DNA from 4 places in the Shewanella sp. SM20 genome. Region 2 is predicted to be linked to each of the others. Evidence: predicted binding sites of a transcription regulator. Region 2 holds the regulator's gene; each other region holds the start of a gene.
What was found. Region 2 encodes sigma-54, which starts transcription at its own class of promoters, with help from an activator protein. Its sites were predicted from a motif close to GTTGGCACGNNNNTNGNNT; they were not measured.

Region 1: L5M18_RS09695 (DUF3192 domain-containing protein) is a predicted target of sigma-54. The motif match lies at 1,958-1,976, and genes of this name have one in related genera.
Region 3: flgB (flagellar basal body rod protein FlgB) is a predicted target of sigma-54. The motif match lies at 2,625-2,643, and genes of this name have one in related genera.
Region 4: L5M18_RS06770 (YccF domain-containing protein) is a predicted target of sigma-54. The motif match lies at 2,901-2,919, and genes of this name have one in related genera.

The regions. Positions count from the first base shown of each region.
Region 1 covers NZ_JAKKRK010000019.1:119-5,610, forward strand. Annotated here, with positions in the region: partial or broken gene L5M18_RS09675 (IS3 family transposase) at 1-91, shown strand, start outside; gene L5M18_RS09680 (DUF962 domain-containing protein) at 162-467, opposite strand; gene L5M18_RS09685 (GNAT family N-acetyltransferase) at 460-1,098, opposite strand; gene L5M18_RS09690 (DUF2789 domain-containing protein) at 1,248-1,481, shown strand; gene L5M18_RS09695 (DUF3192 domain-containing protein) at 1,493-1,900, opposite strand; gene L5M18_RS09700 (ELKS/Rab6-interacting/CAST family protein) at 2,065-2,448, shown strand; gene L5M18_RS09705 (Zn-ribbon-containing protein) at 2,448-3,221, shown strand; gene syd (SecY-interacting protein) at 3,317-3,967, opposite strand; gene queF (NADPH-dependent 7-cyano-7-deazaguanine reductase QueF) at 4,027-4,884, shown strand; gene L5M18_RS09720 (LysR family transcriptional regulator) at 4,967-5,492, opposite strand, start outside.
Region 2 covers NZ_JAKKRK010000031.1:49,815-55,306, reverse strand. Annotated here, with positions in the region: gene mgtE (magnesium transporter) at 1-698, opposite strand, end outside; gene L5M18_RS14080 (HPr family phosphocarrier protein) at 943-1,218, opposite strand; gene rapZ (RNase adapter RapZ) at 1,205-2,059, opposite strand; gene ptsN (PTS IIA-like nitrogen regulatory protein PtsN) at 2,056-2,499, opposite strand; gene hpf (ribosome hibernation promoting factor) at 2,502-2,789, opposite strand; gene L5M18_RS14060 (RNA polymerase factor sigma-54) at 2,818-4,296, opposite strand; gene lptB (LPS export ABC transporter ATP-binding protein) at 4,404-5,135, opposite strand; gene lptA (lipopolysaccharide transport periplasmic protein LptA) at 5,132-5,492, opposite strand, start outside.
Region 3 covers NZ_JAKKRK010000007.1:13,094-18,585, reverse strand. Annotated here, with positions in the region: gene flgA (flagellar basal body P-ring formation chaperone FlgA) at 1-468, opposite strand, end outside; gene L5M18_RS04675 (chemotaxis protein CheV) at 671-1,591, shown strand; gene L5M18_RS04670 (CheR family methyltransferase) at 1,692-2,531, shown strand; gene flgB (flagellar basal body rod protein FlgB) at 2,675-3,079, shown strand; gene flgC (flagellar basal body rod protein FlgC) at 3,082-3,498, shown strand; gene flgD (flagellar hook assembly protein FlgD) at 3,523-4,293, shown strand; gene flgE (flagellar hook protein FlgE) at 4,376-5,492, shown strand, end outside.
Region 4 covers NZ_JAKKRK010000011.1:77,778-83,269, reverse strand. Annotated here, with positions in the region: gene L5M18_RS06785 (substrate-binding periplasmic protein) at 1-293, shown strand, start outside; gene L5M18_RS06780 (M14 family metallopeptidase) at 459-1,499, shown strand; gene L5M18_RS06775 (alpha/beta fold hydrolase) at 1,496-2,386, shown strand; gene L5M18_RS06770 (YccF domain-containing protein) at 2,422-2,829, opposite strand; gene L5M18_RS06765 (pyridoxal-phosphate dependent enzyme) at 3,097-4,125, shown strand; gene L5M18_RS06760 (NrtR DNA-binding winged helix domain-containing protein) at 4,207-4,920, shown strand; gene prs (ribose-phosphate diphosphokinase) at 5,278-5,492, shown strand, end outside.

The DNA.
Region 1 (5,492 bases), on a different contig from region 2:
GCCAAACGGTATAAGGAACTGTGACGTTATCGGTGAGGTAGTGTTGAACCCAGAAAAAGAGTCTGAAACTGAAACAAGAAATGCAGCTTAAAATTTAAGTAAAGAGTGCCAACTACCTTGAAAAACACCGCGGGCATGGGCATCTCACTCGGGCAGTTTTTTTAATGTTTAAAAAAGCGGCGAATCATCTGCGCAAACATCACCCAATCTGCCATCAAACTGTAAAAAGGATACTGAAATGTCGCGGGTCGATTCTTCTCGAATACGAAGTGTCCTACCCATGCAAAACCATAACCAACAATAGGAATAAACCAGCATAGCCACCAGTCTTGTGAAACCAAGGCAATGCCAATCAGCAGCAGAACTAAACAACTGCCAACAAAGTGTAATTGCCGACAAGTCGGGTGCTGGTGTTGGGATAAATAGAAAGGATAAAAATCGGCGAAACGTTTATAAGAGTTAGTCATCTTGTTGAACCGAATAGAATAAAAGCTGGCCATGGACACTGCCGATACTCAGCTCGCCTATGGATACAAAGTCATGCTGAGTAAACAGTTGCAAGTGGTTCTCCTGAGCGATAAACACACCAATGCCATCCAAATCAGGCTGCTCATCACACCAACTCACCACAGCTTGCACTAACTTATGTCCAAGTCCCTTGTGCTGTTCATTTGGTGCAAGAGCAATAAACTGCAAAATACCGCAGTGCTTACTGGGTAAAAGTTCAATAATACTGGACTCTTTGTTCATTAGTGCTTGAGTCGATTGCCAACCTGTACCTAACAACATCTTTAAGCGCCAATGCCAATAACGCCCTTCCCCTAAAGGCACTTCTTGAGTAACTACACAGGCTAACCCAAAGAGTCTTTCATGGTCGAATAAACCAATGAGAGCTTGTTTTTGTTGCCATAACGTATTGAGTTCTTCCCTGATTGCGGCGCGCAATTTTTGCTCATAAGCGGCTTTGTCTGAGGTAAAGAGTGAATCGACAAAAAAAGGATCATCATGGTAAGCGTTATAGAGAATAGAAGCGGCAATGCGTAAGTCTTCCGCGGTCAAATAGACTGCGCGGCAGTCCTCCAGAATTTCATTGTCCATCGTTAGCATTCCTTGACTTAGCTCACACTTTTTATGCGTAACTGTTAATCTACCAAGGAAACTAAAAAGTGCAAATTTTAATCATAGATTGCATTTTTCAATCAGGCGCTTACTCTAAACGAAGGCACTATACTGAAAAGGAAATAATGATGGATACAACTCCAGTAGACTTAAGCCACTTGTTTGAGCAACTCGGTTTAGACAGTAGCGACGAGGCCATAGCGCAGTTTATTGCAACCCATGATATCGACCATCACATCCATTTAAGCCAAGCGCCCTTTTGGACCCCTGCCCAAAAGAGCTTTATCATTGAAGGTTTAGAAGCCGATGCCCTCTGGACTGAGCCCATTGAGCAATTAGACACTCAGCTACGTAAACGATAAGACTCGTTGGTTCAGATTTTACCGTAAGCCGTTTCACCCCAACCCACTAAGGCATTGTTGCTCAGCACGATAGGCGTGCATTCATCCTTAGTGGTTTTTCCATCGCCATTATTACGCTGGGTACGATAAAACAACACTAAGACTTCTTTATTGGCTTCACCTTGTTGAGCACTTTGTTGAATATAGGCTTCACTAAAATCAGCGGTGCCCATTAAGATCATCACTTGGTCTTTAGGCATGCCTAAGCTCAGTTTGGTTAAGTTAGTGCGATTTTTATCCTGCACTTTCTCCCAAGATTCGCTGCTATCCCAGCCCGATTCTCCATCACCGACATTGACCACGCAGCCGCTAAGACCTAAGCTTGCGAGCCCTAAAAAAGTGATGGCGATAAGTTTGTTATTCAATTTATGGTTCATCATGTGACATCCTGTGTAATTATTATTGAAGCTTAAAAAATGGTATTTCGGCTGGACAATAAGCAAAATAAATGCCACAAGACAACACACTGTTTTTAAATGAAAAAATTAATTATTATTTTAAAATTGGTTTAAATAATTCAACAAATTAAGGAATTTTGCTAATTATGAGTCCCCTTGACCAAGTATTAGCGGCCGCACGTTCGCTCGAAGCCTGCGGTAAAGTACCGAGCCTTGCCTTAATTAAAACCCGTTTAGGTAGTAGCCTACCTTTACCTATATTGATCCAAGGCTTACAGCAATTTAAATCTATGCCTAAGGCGGATCGCGAGCGTTTAGCTGAGTTGCAAACTATCAGCCCTACAACTGACACTCCCGCAACTAACGATACCTTAACCCTTGCAGTGCTCGCCGAGCGCCTGCAGATACAACAGGCGTATTTTGAACGTCATGCTGAGCAGCAAAAAACAGAAATAATGCAATTAAAAAACGAACTGCTTGAACTTAAACAACGCATCAACTTATTAGAAATCCAAGGAAAAACAGCTTAATGTTTGTTACTGAACTGCGCTTCGAATGCTTCGCCGACACCACGATATCTGCCGCCGAGAAGGCCATTAATCAGCTCCTTGAAGCCTATCGAGCTAATGGCCAAATCTTAGGACGAGAATTTGCGGTCGCCTTTAATGACGGTGAGTTTAGAGTGCGTTTATTGATGCCAGAGAAAAGCAGTTTAGCGCACAAATATCACAGCCCTTGGGTCAAAAAAGCCTTAGTAGAATTAACCGACGCTAAACTACTCGCGCCGCGGGAAAAGTTTATTGGTCAGGATATCAATTCTGAAGTAAGTAATACCGAAACACCCAGCTGGCAACTGCTATACACCAGTTTTGTGCATATGTGCTCGCCCCTACGCAGCGGCGACACTTTATTGCCCATTCCCCTGTACCGTATACCCGCAACCTTTAATGGCGATCATAAACGTATTATCCGTTGGCAGAGCGAATGGCAAGCCTGCGACGAGCTGCAAATGGCGGCGGCCACCAAGGCTGAATTTGCCGCGCTAGAGGAATTATCGAGTCCTGACAGTGATTTATTTCGCAGAGGTTGGGATTTGCGCGGTCGTATCGAATATCTCACTCAGATCCCGACCTATTACTACTTATATCGCATTGGCGGCCAAGATTTGGCCTCAGAAAAAACGCGACCTTGCCCACGTTGTGGCAGTCATGATTGGAAACTCGATGAACCTTTATTGGATATGTTCCATTTTCGCTGCGAGCCTTGCCGCATAGTGTCGAATCTGTCTTGGGATCATCAATAACATCTGTTTATCCCCTTGCAGAACTCAACCTAAGATAAGCCAGGCTTAGGTTGAGTTAATACTTAGGTTGATAATAAAAATGTCGCTCACAGAAGTTAACGTTTACCGAAAAGGTTTTGCCACATACGTTTAAAACTGGCGAAAATACCAGGATGTTCTAATGCGGGCATAGGTAATTCTTCATGTTTAACGGGTGGTGCTATCCGTGGCGATAATGCTTCAATAAACGCAGTCAAACTCGAGGACAATTGCTCAGATTGCACTTCACCAGGGATTTCAATCCATACGCTACCATCACTGTTATTGATGGTGAGCATTTTATCTCCCTCATCTAACAGACCGATAAACCAAGTCGGTGACTGCTTCAGTTTTTTCTTCATCATCAGATGACCAATCAAGTTTTGTTGCAGGCAATTAAAATCGTCATCATTCCAGACTTGCAGTAACTCCCCTGTGCCCCACTTAGAGTCAAATAATACTGGGGCGGAGAAATAATGACCGTAAAAATCATTGATCTCTGGCCATAAAGTTAACTCCAGTGCATGCTCTACATTGGCGAAACTGCCTTCAACTTTGCGTTTCACTGGCTGCCAAGAAACGGCCTGTTCAAGATCCGGTTGAAATTCGCCTTGAATACACACAGAAGACTCACCCTGTGGGTAATAACGCGGTAGTTCACCTAAACTCGTTAAGTAAGCTTGATGATAGTTTTGCAAAAATTTATCGAGTGCGGGCAGACAAGACACTTAAGCACAATCCAATTTCAGGTATAATGTGCGCCTATTTTGACATGGAAACAGTATTGATGACACAGAATCACGATCCCTATAGTGATGCGCAAGCGCTTGTTGGCCTGACTTTAGGTAAAGCCACCGACTACCAAGCCGAGTATGATGCGTCGCTGCTGCAAGGGGTTCCACGCTCACTAAACCGTAATGCTATTGCACTCACTGGGACGTTACCGTTTCATGGTGCCGATATCTGGACGGGTTATGAGCTGTCTTGGTTAAATGCCAAAGGTAAGCCTATGGTGGCCATAGCTGAATTTCATTTAAGCTATGAAAGCCTGAATCTGATTGAGTCGAAATCGTTCAAACTGTATCTCAATAGCTTTAATCAAACCAAGTTTGATAACCTAGATTCACTGCAAAAAACCTTAGTGCAAGACTTAAGTCAGTGTGCTCAAGGTGATGTTAGCGTTAAGATTATCGAGCCAAAAAGCTTTGGTATTCAGCGTATTATTGAGTTACCAGGCACTTGTATTGACGATCTCGATATTGAAGTCAGCGATTATAGTTTTAATCCTGATTACTTAGTTAACAGTACAGACGATAAGCAAACGGTCGCGGAAACGCTTAATTCAAACCTGCTGAAATCCAACTGTTTGATCACTTCGCAACCCGATTGGGGCAGCGTGATGATCCGTTATCAAGGCCCTAAAATCGATCGCGAGAAACTGCTGCGCTATTTGATTTCTTTCCGCCAACATAACGAATTCCACGAGCAATGTGTCGAGCGAATTTTCGTCGATTTAAAACGTTTCTGTCATTGCACTAAATTGACGGTTTACGCCCGCTACACGCGTCGCGGTGGTTTAGATATCAACCCTTATCGCAGTGACTTCGAGCAACCAGGCGAAAGCCACAGACTCGCAAGACAGTAATGACCTTCTTAGGCTATTAGATTAACAATCTGAGATAGAAAATAAAATTTAAAAACTGCAACAAAGCTCTGAATCGCTAGCCCTAGCTGCTCGCTAGATTCAGAGCTTTTTTATTCACAGTGTTTGCACTCGTATTGAGCAATAAACGCCGTAACCATTGATGGCTCGGGTTTTGGGTATATTTACTGCTCCACACCATATACAAATCAATTGGCCGAGTTTTCAGGGGCATAGGTAAAATCTGTAAGCCGAACATCTCAGCGTACTGACTGGCGTACCGCAAAGGCGCTATGCCTATCGCCTCACTTTTGCCAACAGTTGCAAACATACTCAATAAAGATGATTGCTCACTGTACATTTTGCGCCTTGGTAACACACCTTCGGTAAACAAATCCCCTGCAGTCAAATTAAAACGCCGCATATTTAAAAAGACGTGTTTCTCCTCAAAATACTGCCCATGGGTAATAGCACCTTGAATACGAGGATGCTGCAAACTGACGATACAAACGAGGGTTTCGGTGAAGAGTAATTTGCTCGAGAGCAAACTTTGCTGCGCGGGCTTAATATCTATGGCAACGGCGACCCGCTCAAGCAAAATATCGCGATAT
Region 2 (5,492 bases):
CAGTCATTGCGTTCGAATTTCTGTGCGACTTCGCTGTCGGACATGCTCACAGGAATACTTTGAATATTGGGATCCATGATATTGCGAATTGTGGTGCTTGGCGCGCAAGTCAGCAGATCTGCCAGCCTAACACCGCCAAGGACTTTGTCCTGTTTGTCGACCACATATAAGGTATCTGTGGTGTCGGGTAGGTTGCCCCTTTGCCGAAGATAGCGCAGCACCACATCGATATTCACATCGGGTCTTAGGGTGACAGTATCTGTGTTCATCAAGCTGCCGGCGGTCTCATCTGGATAAGATAGGGCTTGTTCTACCCTCAGGCGATTTTGCTCCGTCATCGACTGCAACACTTGTTTGTAAACGGCGTCGGGAAGACTTCGCAGAATATAGGCGAGATCGTCGGTGTCCATGCTTGCTGTCGCTTTCGCGACTCGCTCAGGGCTCATGCTGCGGATCAGTGGGTCTTTGAGTTCTTCACTCAACTCATCGAGTATGTCGCCTATTTGTTCCTGATCGATGAGCTGCCACAGTACTTGTCTGGCACTTGGCGGTGATGATTCTAAGATCAGCGCGATATCTGAGGCGGCCATTTTTTGCAGCATATTGCGCACGTGTACGAACATGCCGCTGCTAAGCGCTTGGTTTAACTGGTCAAGACTATGTCCGGTGTGATCGTTTTCTGCATTATCTACGGGCATTTGTCCTCCATTGTGCGGCAAATTGGTTTGAGATCTTGGTGTTGGGCTATGATTTAGCGGTGACTAAGCGTCAGTCGATGACACAGATTAAGGCGGCTAAGGTAAGGCCAGCGCAATGACCGCTAGTGTAATCGCCAGTAGCTTGTATCGTTGAGCGACAAATGTTTTGCCATGTCTGAATGGCAAGTTTTTTAAACTAGACATGAAGTGAATCTAACTATGAAGTGCTTAGTGTGAAGTGAAACTAACAGGCTTCGTCAAACTTAGCGTCGATTAAGGCACAAATGGCATCGAGAGCCGGCTCTGCATCTGGGCCTTCGGCGATCAGCTTAATGGTTTTACCCATGCCAGTTTCAAGCATCAGTAAGCCAAGTACACTGGCGGCCGATGCTTGTTTATCGCCTTGGATTAAGGTGATGGTCGCATCAAACTCGGAAGCCAGTACCACCAACTTAGTGGCGGCACGGGCATGTAAACCGAGCTTATTACAGATGGTTATCTGACGTTCAAGCTTTGGCATTATTGAGCTCTCGATGACGGGCATACACTTTATGTTTACCGTTACTAAAGCGTTTGGCCAATTGCTCTGCGACGTAAACCGATCTGTGCTGTCCACCTGTGCAGCCAATGGCCACAGTTAAATAACTGCGATTGTTACGCTCGAGGTGCGGCAGCCAAGTCTCCAGTAAATTTTCGATTTGCCAGATGAACTTATTGACCAGTGGTTGGCGATTTAAGAACTCAGCTACGGGTTCATCCAAGCCAGTCAATGGCCGCAGCGCCAGCTCCCAGTGGGGATTGGGCAGGAAGCGCACATCGAACATAAAGTCGGCTTCGGTGGGCATTCCGTGCTTAAAGCCAAAGGACTCGAAGTTGATCACGAGTTCTTTATCGACACTACCAAGGAGAATTTGTCGGACTTGGTCGCTTAAATCATAGATATTCAAATTCGACGTATCTATGTAGTGATCGACCAGTTTTGACATAGGCTCAAGCAGTTTCCCCTCCAGCTTTATCGCTTCTTGCAAAGAGACTCGGCTCTTCGACAAAGGATGCAAACGGCGGGTTTCGCTGTAACGCTTGAGCAGAATTTTATCGCTGGAGTTAAGGAAGAAGCTCGTTAACTCAGTATCTGGAGGTAGGCTAGCGAGTTGTTTCACTAAGACCTTATCCTGCTCAGGCATGTTACGCACGTCGACACTGATGGCGACGAGATCGTTACTGCCTTTGAGTTGCTCAAGCAAACTGCCAATCAATGGCAAGGGAAGGTTATCGACACAATAATAGCCGAGATCTTCGAGTACCCTAAGGGCGACAGATTTGCCTGAGCCTGAGCGGCCCGACACTATGACCAGTTTCATCCAGTGATTACCTGATAGAGTTCCGTTTCATCATGCGTCTTGCGTAATTGCTTTAATATTTGCTTGTCGCTCAGCTTTTCGGCCATGCAAGACAAAGTACTTAAGTGCTGCTGACATTGGTCTGCAGGCACCAGTAGTGCAAATAAAATATCAACAGGTTGCTTATCGATAGCATCAAATGCTATCGGCTCTTCACACTTAATGAGTATGGCAATGGGCTGATCTATATCGGCTAGTCGACCATGTGGAATGGCGATGCCGTTACCTATACCTGTGCTCCCCATCTTTTCGCGCGCCACTAGGCTTTCGAATATCTCTTGAGATGAGAGGGTCGGGTACTGGGCAGCGACTAAGTCGCTGATGAGTTCCAGTACCTTTTTCTTGCTGCCCGGAGTGGCGCAGGTAGTGCACTCCGGCCGCAGTATGGTACAAAGTTCCATTATTAGTGTTTTGTTAACTTCTCTTTGTGTTTAATAACCTGACGGTCAAGCTTGTCAATCAGGGCGTCTATAGCGGCATACATGTCAGCATGCTCTGAAGTTGCAAAAACTTCACCACCTATGAGGTTTATTCTCGCTTCAGCAATCTGTTGCATTTTCTCAACATTGAGCACAACGTGCACATTATTGATCTGTTCGAAATGGCGTTCAAGTTTTGAAAACTTTTCTTCTACATATGCACGTAACGATTCGGTAATTTCGACATGGTGTCCACTTAGGTTTATTTGCATAGAAACGTCCTCCGATATCCACTGTAGGTTATAAACTTTTACGCTGATTAGAAGGTGGAATAAGCATAGCCTCTCGGTACTTCGCAATGGTTCTGCGGGCTACGTTGATCCCTTGTTCTGCCAGAAGTTGTGCCATCTTACTATCGCTTAATGGTTTTTTCTGGTTTTCCGCTGCCACCAGTTTCTTTATAAAGGCTCTGATTGCTGTGGATGAGCACTCACCACCATCGTCAGTCCCGACGTGGCTAGAGAAGAAGTATTTTAGTTCAAAAAGTCCCTTAGGGGTATGCATGTATTTTTGAGTTGTGACCCGTGAGATGGTGGACTCATGCATTTCTACCGCTTCAGCAATATCGTTAAGCACCATAGGCTTCATGGCTTCTTCACCATACTCAAAGAAACCTTGCTGATATTGCACTATGCAATTAGCAACTTTAAGCAAAGTGTCGTTACGGCTTTCTAGACTCTTAATAAACCATTTAGCCTCTTGCAGATGGCCGCGAATAAATTGGCTATCGGCTTGGTTTTTTGTGCTGCGTGCCATAGAAGCATAATGTTGATTTACATTGATTTTGGGCATGCAGTCAGGATTAAGCTCAACGACCCAGCGGCCATTTTTCTTCGACACAGACACATCTGGGATAACGTATTCGTCATTATTGGGCGTGATCAACAAACCTGGGCGAGGATTGAGGGTTTGGATGAGTGCTATACCATCCCTTAATTCATCTTCTTTTAATTTAGTCTTACGCATCAACAACCTAAAATCACGGGCGGCGATCAGATCTAAATGATCTTTGATCAGCATACGGGCGTTTTCTAGGTTGGGAGTATCAGCGGCGAAATGCGACAGTTGGATCAGCAGGCATTCACTTAAATCGCGGGCGGCAACGCCTATGGGATCAAAATGCTGAATGCGCTTGAGTACGGCTTCGACTTCGTCAAGCTCAACTTCAGGATTGCCCATGGCTTCGAGAATTTCTTCAGTGCTTTGGGTGAGATAGCCCTGATCGTCGATTGCATCAATAATGGCGGTGGCAATGGCTAAATCGGTTTCAGAAAACGGCGTGAGGTTTTTTTGCCATTCTAAGTGTTCGTACAAACCTTCACTGGTCTCGCCTTGGAAGGGCATATCGTCTTCACGACTGCCGCCGGGGCCTGAGTTTGGGGAGGCGGTAAACACTTCATCCCATGTGGTGTCCATGGGGAGCTCATCGGGCATGGATTCTTTGGTTAGCGACTCTGCCGTGTCTATGGTGGAGCTGTCTTTTTCTGGTGGCAGAGTGCTAGATTCACTGAAATCCGTATCGGATAGCGTTTGGTTTACAGGGGTTTTAGTGGCGTCGAATTGATCCTCTTCCAGCTCGAGAAGGGGATTAGAATCTAATGCTTGCTGGATCTCTTGCTGCAGTTCTAATGACGACAGTTGCAACAGACGTATGGCCTGTTGTAATTGTGGCGTCATGGTTAACTGTTGACCCAGTTTGAGCTGGAGTGACGCTTTCATGTTACCGCTGATCCCTACGTTATTATTGTTGGATGAGGTCGCTTATTATTATCTTGAGTGAAGCCCAATGGCGGTATAAATTGCCTCCATTGGCTTCGCTCGATTAACTATAGCCTGAATTGTTCACCTAAGTACACAGCCCTAACTTGCTGATTGTCTAAGATCTCTGCTGGAGTCCCTTCGGCAATCAGGTTTCCGTGACTCACAATATAAGCATGTTCACATACATCTAATGTCTCGCGGACATTATGGTCTGTGATCAGTACGCCAAGGCCGCGACTTTTGAGTTGTTCGATAATCTTCTTGATGTCGATAACCGAAATAGGATCGACGCCGGCAAACGGTTCATCGAGCAAAATGAACTTAGGATTAGCGGCTAAAGCTCGCGCAATTTCGACGCGACGACGTTCGCCACCCGACAATGACATGCCTTGGCTGTCACGGATGTGGGTGATATGAAACTCTTCGAGCAGATGTTCTAGTTCTTCTTCTCGTTCTTCGTTTTTAAGTTCTTTACGAGTTTGCAGTACGGCCATGATGTTGTCATGAACAGTTAGCTTACGAAAGATACTGGCTTCCTGCGGTAAGTAACCTATGCCTTTGCGGGCACGCAGATGCATAGGATCTGCGGTTAAATCATCATCGTCGATAAAGATATGTCCCTTATCGCTCTTCACTAGCCCGACAACCATGTAAAAGGTCGTGGTTTTACCCGCGCCGTTCGGACCGAGTAGGCCAACGACTTGACCGGTTTTTACCGTCAGACTGACGTCTTTAACCACTTGGCGACTCTTGTAACTTTTCGCCAGATTTTGTGCTCTTAAGGTGATTTGGGTCATTTAGAGTCCTGCTTTTTTACAGGTTTATCCGCCGGAGCGTCTGATTTAGCATCATCTTGATAGTTTTCAGGCTGAATAATAGTGATCACGCGATCGTCACCACTGCCAGTACTCTCGGCCATCAATTTCTGTTGAATCATGTTATAGCGGATTAAATTGCCTGTAACTTGGCTACCCGCTTGATCTAATGACGCCATACCTTTCAGTGTTAAGGTGCGGCTTGCCATATCGTAACGAATTTCTTTCGCGCTCGCCGATGCAGGACGGCCATCGTCTAATATTTGGCTATACGTAGCAGGGTTGCCTGTTGCGACCAAAGTTTTGCTATTTTCACCTTCAGCAGAAAATGCACGCAGT
Region 3 (5,492 bases), on a different contig from region 2:
GCCAGCCAATTTACTCGGATCATCGAATTCGGCACCTCTCAAGCTATTTTGTTCAATGTAACGGACTTCTACTTGACTAGGAGAGATGAGTTCGCCTGGTGCTAAGATTTCGGTTGAGACAACAACGGGGAATAAGATATCCACCCGAACCGAGATATAGATTTGCCAAGGGTAAGCTAAGTCTTGCGTATCACAGCTGACTTTTAAGGTGTTATTACGGCTAATTTCCCTATCGCTAGCCAGTTCAACTTTCATTGGAGACGAACATTGTGACGGCAGCATTCTTGCGTCAACCATCTGTGGCGAAATATTTACTTTGGCATTTTCTGGAACGGATATTTTTTCTGAAATAAGCGCTTTAGCTAATTCTGAGATTGCCGATACGGTGGGGACAATAGGCTCTGCACTCGCTAAAGCGGGCATGAAGAGGGTGAAAAGACTAAAAAAACAGACTAAATTTACTTTCATAATGAAGAGACTAGCTTGTAACGCCAGAATGCACCTATACTTTTATTAAGTTCGAAGCTGACCACTGTAATAATTTGCATCACTGTCAGAAGATTGACTCAGTTTCGACTATGTTTATCGATAGATAAGACGTAAGCAATTAATATGCCTATACTCAACTGAGTTATAGGGCCGAACATAAACAGAACAACAAGGCAGAGTTATGTCGAGTATTCTTGATTCAGTCAACAAACGAACCCAGCTCGTTGGACAAAACCGTTTAGAATTGCTGCTTTTTAAATTAAACGGTCGTCAACGGTTTGGGATTAACGTGTTTAAGGTGAAAGAAGTACTGCAGTGTCCACCACTGACCACTTTGCCTAAACTTAATCCTTATGTGAAGGGGGTTGCTCATATTCGTGGAACAACCATTTCAGTGATTGATTTGAGTGCGGCAACAGGGGGAAAACCTTTAGCGAGCACTGAAAACTGTTTCATCATTATTTCTGAATATAACCGCAGTGTTCAAGGCTTCTTGGTCAGTTCTGTTGAGCGGATCATCAACATGAATTGGGAAGCGATTATGCCTCCGCCGCAAGGTGCTGGTCGTTATTCTTATCTGACAGCTGTGACTGAAATTGAAGGTGAATTAGTTGAAATTCTCGATGTGGAAAAAATCTTAGATGAGATTTCACCGGTTAAAACGGCTATCAGTGAAGAAGCCAATGAAAAACTGACCCTCGACAGAACTCAGCATTACCATATTATGGTTATTGATGATTCTGCCGTGGCGCGTAAGCAAATTATTCGTTCACTTGAGTCATTGAATTTACAAATTGATACCGCAAAAGATGGTCGCGAAGCATTAGACAAGCTTAAAGAAATCGCCAAAGAGATGGATAATGTGGCCGATGAGATCCCCCTCATCATCTCTGATATTGAGATGCCTGAAATGGATGGCTACACCCTGACCGCTGAAATCCGAGATGATCCTAAGCTTAAGCATATTAAAGTGGTACTGCATACTTCGTTAAGTGGTGTATTCAATCAGGCAATGGTTCAAAAAGTGGGGGCTAATGACTTTATCGCTAAGTTTAATCCTGACGAACTGGCCGCTGCTGTGAATAAGCATTTAAGTTTGTAATTGCTGTAGGTTAGTACCTAGATACGCTTTACGCTATAATCTCGACTTTATAACATGATGGTTTCGCACTGATTTTGGTGCTTGCTATAGGATTTAGGATGTGAATGTGCCAAATAAATCACTCGCTGAGGCTGAATATAATCAATTTAGGTTGTTCTTAGAGCAACACAGCGGCATCGTACTGGGTGAAAATAAGCAATATCTTGTGCGCAGTCGTCTTGCTCCTTTGATGGGCAAATATAACCTGCCATCCTTATCTGATGTGGTTAAGCATTCGATGAAGCCTACTGAGCGTGCGCTCAGAGCTGAAGTGATCGATGCTATGACGACCAATGAAACCCTTTGGTTCCGTGATCGTTATCCATTTGAGTTGTTGAATAATGTCCTACTACCAGAATACAGTCGTCTGGGGCGTCCGCTTAAAATTTGGTCTGCGGCTTGCTCGTCAGGCCAAGAGCCATACTCATTGGCTATGACTATTCTTGAGTATCAACAGAAGAAGCCTGGTGCCTTGGCTGGTAGTGCTTCGATTCAAGCAACGGATTTATCTCCTTCCATGTTGGAACGCTGCAAAAATGCCGAGTACGATAGTTTGGCATTAGCGCGTGGTTTATCTGAAGAACGTAAGCGTCAGTTTTTTGATGCATTACCTTCAGGTAATATGAAGTTAAAGGATAATGTGAAGCGGTTGGTGAACTTTAGAGCGCATAATTTGCTTGAGAGTTATAGTCTGCTTGGCAAGTTCGACATTATCTTTTGCCGCAATGTGCTGATTTATTTTGCACCAGAGGCAAAGGCAAAAATTTTGCGGCAATTCGCTGCCGCTCTCAATCCCAAAGGGATTTTATTTCTCGGTGCATCAGAATCTATCGCTGGTTTAACGGACGAGTTTGATATGGTTCGTTGTAACCCTGGCATTTATTACCAGAAAAAGACTTAACTCAGCCGCTCTAAAGAAAATTACCGACAATTGTCGGTAATTTTTTACCCATCACTTGCTCATCCTTGTTGTTATTCTCAAAATTTTCCTGATGTTGGCACATGAATTGCTTTATTTTCGTGAGAACACGAGGAGGCAATTTTATGGCGATCAATTTTGATAATGCACTGGGTGTGCATCAATACACTCTCGGTATTAGAGCGCAGCGGGCTGAAGTTATTTCAAGCAATATCGCTAACGCAGATACGCCACATTACAAAGCCCGCGATGTTGATTTTTCTGCGGCAATGCAGGCCGCTCGAGGCCAACAGCAGCAGCGAAATAGTCTTGAAATGCAAGAGCCAGATAAGCATTTTGGGCTTGCGGAGTTGACTGGGCAATTTGTTAAGTTCCGTGTGCCAAATCAACCCGATACCGGTGATGGTAATACTGTTGATATCCAACAGGAACAATCGGCATTCATGCAAAATGCACTTGAATATCAAATGTCGCTAGGTTTTTTAGACAGTAAGTTTAGTGGCATGAAGAAAGCGTTGAGAGGGGATTAATCATGAGTTTATTTAGCATATTTGATGTTGCTGGTTCGGGAATGTCTGCTCAATCGGTCAGGCTAAACACCACCGCGAGCAACATAGCCAACGCGGATTCCGTCTCGAGTAGTGTAGATAAGACCTATCGTTCCCGTCATCCCATTTTTGAAGCCGAAATGGCTAAAGCCCAAAGTCAGCAACAAGCTTCTCAAGGCGTTGCAGTAAAAGGCATTGTAGAAAGTGATAAACCACTACTGAAAGAATACTCGCCCGATCATCCTATGGCGGATGCGGACGGCTTTATTTATAAACCGAATGTTAATGTCATGGAAGAAATGGCAGATATGATTTCTGCTTCGCGCTCATATCAAATGAATGTTCAAGTCGCTGAAGCAGCTAAGTCTATGCTGCAACAAACACTTGGGATGGGTAAATAACATGTGTTACTTAGGAGGTAAGCTGTGAGCCTCATTAATCAAATTAACCAAGCGTCGGCGCAGACGGCTCAAAATAAGAGTCAGCCAAATGCCGTTACGACGAATTCATCAACCAGCTCAACGGGTAATCCGTTTCTTGATGGCATACGTTTGCCAAAAGAGTCAATAGTACCGGAAGCAAAAAGCCAGCAGTTAACTCAAGATGACTTTTTCTCGTTATTAAGCCAACAGTTATCGATGCAAGATCCCTTTAAGCCCGTCGACAACGACCAAATGATTGCGCAGATGGCATCATTCTCGACGGTTGATGGTATTACTAAGTTGAATAAGGAAATCGTTAATTTAAACGATGTTATGACATCAAGCCAAGCATTACAGGCATCAGGACTTGTTGGTCGCAAGGTGTTGATCCCAACTGATACAGGTAACATTTCAGCTGAAAGCCCAACAATAAAAGGTGTGATTAGCACGCCAGCTAAAATTCCTGAAGTTACTGTACGTGTTGAGGATGAGAAAGGCCAAGTTGTGACCACCTTTAAAGTTGATGGCAGTAAGGGGGGCAATGTCGATGTTAACTGGGATGGCCTCGATAAAGACGGAAACCCTGTAACCGCAGGTAACTATACGATCAAGGCGAGTGGTTTAGTGGATGGGAAATCCCAAGAATTGCCAGTCTCGACCTATGCTCATGTGACCAGCGTTTCTCTCGGTACGGCCAGTACTGGCGCGATTCTTAACTTGAGAGGCGGTATGGGCATCAAGTTAACCGATGTGTTAGCTGTGTCTGAAACCTAAGTTTGCCTAAAAGAATTTTTGCAGTATCCGAATTGGGCGTAAGTCGCTCATAAATGAATTGAGTCAAGTGTAGAGGTGAATTATGTCGTTTAACATTGCATTGAGTGGCATTTCTGCCGCGCAGAAAGATTTAAACACTACGGCGAATAACATTGCTAATGCGAACACCATTGGCTTTAAAGAGTCCCGTGCTGAATTTGCGGATGTTTACGCTAATTCTATTTTTTCAAATGCTAAAACTGCTGTCGGTGGTGGTGTTGCGACGAGCCAAGTGGCACAGCAATTCCATCAAGGTAGCTTACAGTTGACGAATAACTCCCTTGATATGGCGATTAAAGGGGGTGGCTTTTTCGTTACTGCCTCTGAACTGGGTACATTAGACCACTCGTTTACCCGTGCTGGAGCATTTAAGGTCGATAAAAATAATTACATGGTTGATTCTGCTGGTAATTATTTGCAAACTTTCCCTGTGGATAAAGATGGGAACTCGACATCAGTGAGTTTAACGACGGCTAAGCCGGTACAAATACCAGACACTGCAGGTAGCCCTGTAAAGACTGAGAATGTTACTTTACAAATGAACTTAAATGCTAAGGAAAGTGCACTCGACCCCGCGGCATTCGATCCTCTAGATGCAAAAACCTACAATAACGTTACATCAATGACAATTTATGACTCACTCGGTGAGCCACATATTATGACCACTTATTTTGTTAAGCCCAAAGATGGTTCGTACAATGGTGAGAACAATTGGGTGGCTTACTATGCTGTTGATGGAAAGCAAGTCGATTTAGCCGGTCCTGCTGGTACTTATCAAACAGATACCACCGGCGATGGTACGCCTGATGCAACGGGCACAGCTCAAACTGCTGGTGGTTGGAAAGGCTCTGTACTCAAGTTCAATTCTGTTGGTGTCTACACTGGTAGTGATCCTGCTATAGTCAAGACTGAGGCTTTGGGCGTCAGTGGTGCAGGTGTTTTAGGGCCAGGTGCCGATGGTACTCAAGAGTTGACTGTGAAGTTTAATGCCCCAACGCAATATGCTGCTCCTTTTGGTGCAACTGAGTTGACGCAAGATGGTACGACTGTAGGCCGCTTAACTAACGTTGAAATCGGCGAAGATGGTTTAGTGACCGCGAGTTATTCTAATGGTTCAACCGTGCCTTTAGCACGGGTTGCTTTAGTTCGTTTTGCTAATG
Region 4 (5,492 bases), on a different contig from region 2:
AGCGGACTGAAGCTGTGACTTCGGATGAGCATAATGTCAAAAAAGTTGCCGCAGGTCGGATTGATGCCGCGGTGATTGATGTCAACGTTCTGCACTATTTACTCAAGCAAAAGCCCTTACAGCCGCTGGCGACAAAGTTGCAAATCAATCGGCAAATTCTGGCGAATAAGCAGCTCTATATCGCGTTTCGTAATACAGAAGAGGGACGGCGTTGGCGAGATATTGTTGACCAAGGTTTAGCGCAGGTTGACGTAGAAACCATCATTGGAGAGCTACTTTATCGTGAAGACTAATGTAGGGTTTTAGGATAGTTTATTCTTTGTTTTACTCGCTATTTTTCCGCCTATTTCCCCGTAAAGTCACTTCTGATATGCAGTTTGTCATCATTTTGTCTTTGTTCACTATTAGTATCACTTTAACGGCATGAGTAGTTCTCTCATTTTATTGATTAAGGTGACATGAAGAAACTTCCTTTTGAGCTTCCATTTGAGTTAGATACGCTGCAGCAACTCATTGATACTCATCATCTTAAGTTGGATTATCAGATCCTTGCCGACATTCCATTCCGCCAAGAGCATTTCCCCCTTTACAGTGTTGAGTTAGGTGGTACAGATACGCCTTGTCCGACAGTGCTCTTTGTGGGTGGCGTGCATGGGGTTGAACGTATTGGATCTCAAGTTATTTTGGCATTGTTAAACAGTTTATTGCAGCGGCTTGTTTGGGATAAACATCTACAACAGATGTTAACGGGCCTGCGGTTAGCTTTTGTACCTGTAGTGAATCCTGTTGGGTTATTCATGGGAACGCGGGGCAATGGTAATCAAGTGGATTTAATGCGTAACGCTCCGATAGAATCCCGTGAAAAAGTGTCCTTTATGGTGGGAGGACAGCGTATATCGTCACGGCTGCCCTGGTATCGCGGTATTGGGGGAATGGAGCTGGAAACTGCGGGCTTAGTTGCCTATGTACAACAACTGTTGAGTCGCAGCACAAGTTTGATTTCGCTCGATGCCCACTCGGGATTTGGCTTGAGTGATCATATCTGGTTCCCCTACGCCCATACCCGTACCGCCTTCGAAAATGCCAATTATATTTTTCATCTAAAACAATTATTTGAACAGAGTTATCCCCATCACGGCCATTATCGGTTGGCGCCGCAGAGCCAGTTTTATCGCACTCATGGTGATATTTGGGATTATCTCTATCGCCAGCACCAAGTGGCTGATCCTTCTGCTCAGGTGCCATTTTTACCTTTGACATTAGAGATGGGATCTTGGGCATGGATAAAGAAGAATCCTAGACAAATATTTAATTTTGCTGGCTTTTTTAATCCACAAAAAACACATCGTCACCACAGGATTTTACGCAGGCATACAGTACTCATGCAATTTATGATGGAAGCGGCCTATGCCCAATCGTTAGAGCAGTTAACACCTGAACGTTTGGCTGAGCTGACAGAGCGTGCATGGCATTATTGGTATCGGGAGTCTCAGTCATGACCACTTGGGTGATATTAAGGGGGTTAATGCGTGATCAGCGCCATTGGAATGGTTTCGATCAGCGTCTGCGACAAAAGGGATTGCGAGTGCTGACACCGGATCTTCCGGGCAATGGGACGCTATCCCACGAATTAAGTCCGCTTAAGATTGCTGATTATGCCTATGCCGTGTGGCAGCAATTGGATGAGCAGGTACAGGAAGGGGAGACTATTTATCTCCTCGGCTTGTCTATGGGCGGTATGTTGGCGCTGGAAATGACATGCCAGCGACCTTGGCAGATAAGGCATGTCTTTGTATTAAACAGCAGTGCGGCAAATTTATCGTCTTGGTATCAAAGATTTAACCCGCTGAATGCATTGAAGGCTTTTTTCATGCGGGCTCGGGGTAACGCTTTACATCCAATCGAGTCGACTATAGTGCGTTTAACCAGTTTTCGTCATCGGCGAGACCGAGATTTAATTGTCAAGTGGAGTGAGTTTCGCCGCGATACCACACCAAGTAGACGCAATGTATGGCGACAACTTTGGGCGGCTTTTCAATACCAATGTCCATTGGCAGTGGAAGTACCGATAACTGTGCTCTGCGGTGACCGTGATGCGCTGGTGAGTATGGCATCGAGTAAGGCGTTAGCACGGCATTTTTACACCGATTTGATTGTACTCGCGTATTGTGGTCACGATGCCGCTATAGATGCACCCGCAAAACTGGCGCATTATCTGTTGGACATTGTGGGGGCGACTAAGCCGCAAGTGCAGTTTTCTGTGGATAGTGAGCCTGCCAATACTCAATATGATTGCAACGATTTATTGGAGGAAGAAATAGCCTTAAACGAAGCGATATTTGCTGTATGGGATGACAAAGCGTTATCCACTCTTGAAACCAAATAATCGAGAGTGAATAGCGCAGTTAACACATTGTCTTATTAAGCTTTAGCCACTACGGTTTGGCCTATCGGTGTGAGGCTGAGTAAAGCTAACTTAAGATGCTGTATCCCAAAGGGAATACCGATAATCGTCACAAAACAAGCTAAGGCGTGGACCAAATGCCCTATGGCTAACCAGATCCCAAACAGTAAGAACCAAATGATATTTCCTACCATGCCTAATGCACCTGTGCCCAAGTCTTCACGTCCAGTTAAGTGGCGACGGTTCATTTGTTCTTGGCCGAAGGGCCAAAAGGTCATTTCGCCGATAACAAAACAGGCGCGGCCGAAGGGAATACCAATGATACTGATAAAACACAGGATACCTGCGAGCCACCAAGCGAGTCCCATTACAAATCCGCCGAGTACAAACCAAGCTATGTTGAATATTAAGCGTAATACAGCCATTGAAAACTCCTTATGTTTACCCTGTTAGCCTTTATCGTTAGCTTCGATAAATTGAATATATGTCAATGTCTAAGCGATAACTATGCCAACTATTTAAATTATTCATAATCAATGGGTTAATTATATGTGTTCGAGATTCATGTGTCATTTTCACTAGTTTTTCGCCAAATTGATAATTTCTTAAGGGCGTAACAGGAAGGGCGGAGTTACACTAGCCTTCCCTTAACTGGTTTAAAAAACAGAGAATTTAATCGTTTGAGTAGCTTGATGTTTGCAAATTCCCCTGTCGATACATTTGCCTTTGCTGGCAGAGACATATTCCTAAAACGTGATGATTTACTGCATCCGGCGTTTAGTGGCAATAAAGCTCGCAAATTCGGCTATTTTTTAGATCATGAGTTTGCAGGCATCAGCAAGGTGATAGGTTATGGCTCGCCATTAGCTAACTCACTGTATTCATTGTCAAAATTAGCGAAGATGAAAGGCTGGCAATGTGATTTTTATGTAGATCATATTGCCAGTCAAGTGGTTAAATATCCTACGGGCAATTACGCTGCCGCTTTAGCGAATGGCGCTAATATTATCGATTTAAGTGTGTTAATAGCACAAAAGCAGGCGTGCACTCAGCCTCAATCTGAACCTCACGTTTTGTCAAATCTTAATGCTAGTCCTGAGCCTACTGTGCAAGTGGGCGATGTGCGGCTGAGTTGCCAAGATTATATCGAGGCTCAAGTACTCGTGAATGAGCCGACGGCGCTTTTTATCCCAGAGGGTGGTCGCTGTGCTTACGCCGAATATGGGGTGAATAGATTGGCGCAAGAGATAATACAGTTTGCGAAGGCGAATAGATTGGTTGATTTAACGGTGTTTTTACCTTCGGGGACGGGAACGACAGCGTTATTTTTAAATCAGCATTTTATCCGTCAGCAAACGGATATTCGCGTCGTGACTTGTGCCGTTGTCGGTGGCGATGATTATTTGCGCTTGCAATTTTCCTTACTTAATTCCAATACCAGTGAGCATCCACAGATTGTTAATGTCGGCAAGAAATATCATTTTGGTAAACTTTATCCCGAATTTTATGCCATGTGGCAGCGGGTCTGCGCCTCAGGCGTGCAGTTTGAATTACTCTACGATCCCTTAGGTTTTATTGTGCTTGAGGAATATTTACAAGGCGGAGGCTCTCGTCCTGTGATGTATATTCACCAAGGTGGCTTACTCGGGAACGAGACCATGTTGCCACGTTATCAGCGTAAATTTGGGCAAAGTGGCTTATTCTGTGCCTCTGATCATTGACTTAGTGACGCTAAGACATAATATGTTTGAAGCTGTGTAATGCTAAGTTAAGCTGATGATTTGTAACGATGGGGAATATCAATGACTGAAGCGGAATATCTCGCTAATTATGATCCTAAGGTTTTTAAGGCTCAGCTACTGACAGTGGATGCCGTATTGTTTACCTATCACGATCAGCAACTTAAAGTACTCTTAGTACAACGCTCAAATCATCCATTTTTAGGTTTATGGGGATTACCTGGTGGGTTTATCGATGAAAATTGCGATCAATCCCTTGAGCAAACTGTATTACGTAAACTGCATGAGAAAACCGCGGTAGTGCCACCTTATATTGAGCAGCTATGCACTGTGGGTAATCGTAGTCGTGATGTAAGAGGCTGGTCTGTGACTGTATGTTATACCGCCTTGATGAGTTATCAAGCTTGCCAAATTCAGATTGATTCAGTGAGTGATGTTAAGTGGTGGCCATTAGCAGATGTGTTGCAGATGCCCTTGGCGTTTGATCATCTGCAGTTAATTGAGCAAGCGCGGGAACGCTTAACACAAAAAGCCTTATATTCTTTAGTGCCAGGATTTGCACTGTCTGAACCTTTTACCTTGCCAGAATTGCAGCATGTACATGAGGTTCTACTGGGTAAGCCTATCCAAGGTAAATCTTTTCGTCGGCGGGTTGAACAGGCTGATTTATTGATCGATACGGGATTAAAGCGCACCGAACGGGGTCGTCCCGCTAATTTATACCGCTTGAAACCCAATACCGCATCGTATCGCTTCTTAAGAAATTTAGAATGTTGATCACAGTGAATATGGATTTAAGCAAGATATTCGCCTTGCTCAATATGAGTAACGGCGACTGCTTATGCCTTATTCATGGTGACTTTGAATCAGTAAAGGCTGTTTAATTACTGATTTTGCCTTAATGTCTCCGGTTCTTGTATTACTCGATACCCATATTGTAGCTTCTTAGTTGTCTTTCCCATCAATAGTGTCCAAAAGACACTATATGCCATTTAAGCATAACATTTCAGGTTGCTCCGTCTGAAATAGTCTAAAAATCAACTTTACACAATAATGTCTTTAAGACACTATTATTCATGTAGACAACAAGGGCGCCGTCAATTTCGGCAATCTTGCCACAGACAGGAGGTTACTATGTCTCAACGTATTCAAACGTCTCAAGATGCTTCTCACGCTCAATGTTCGCAAGCCGATTTTTATCGGTTACCCGCAGCTAGCGATGAGACTCACTACCGTTTATTTCAATTTGGTGCGGGGGAAAACCATGTTCAACTACTGGTTCCTCCAGCGAAACGCGTCACAGTTTTCTTCGGTTATCGTGGCGATTATTCCATCATGCAGCTCTTGTT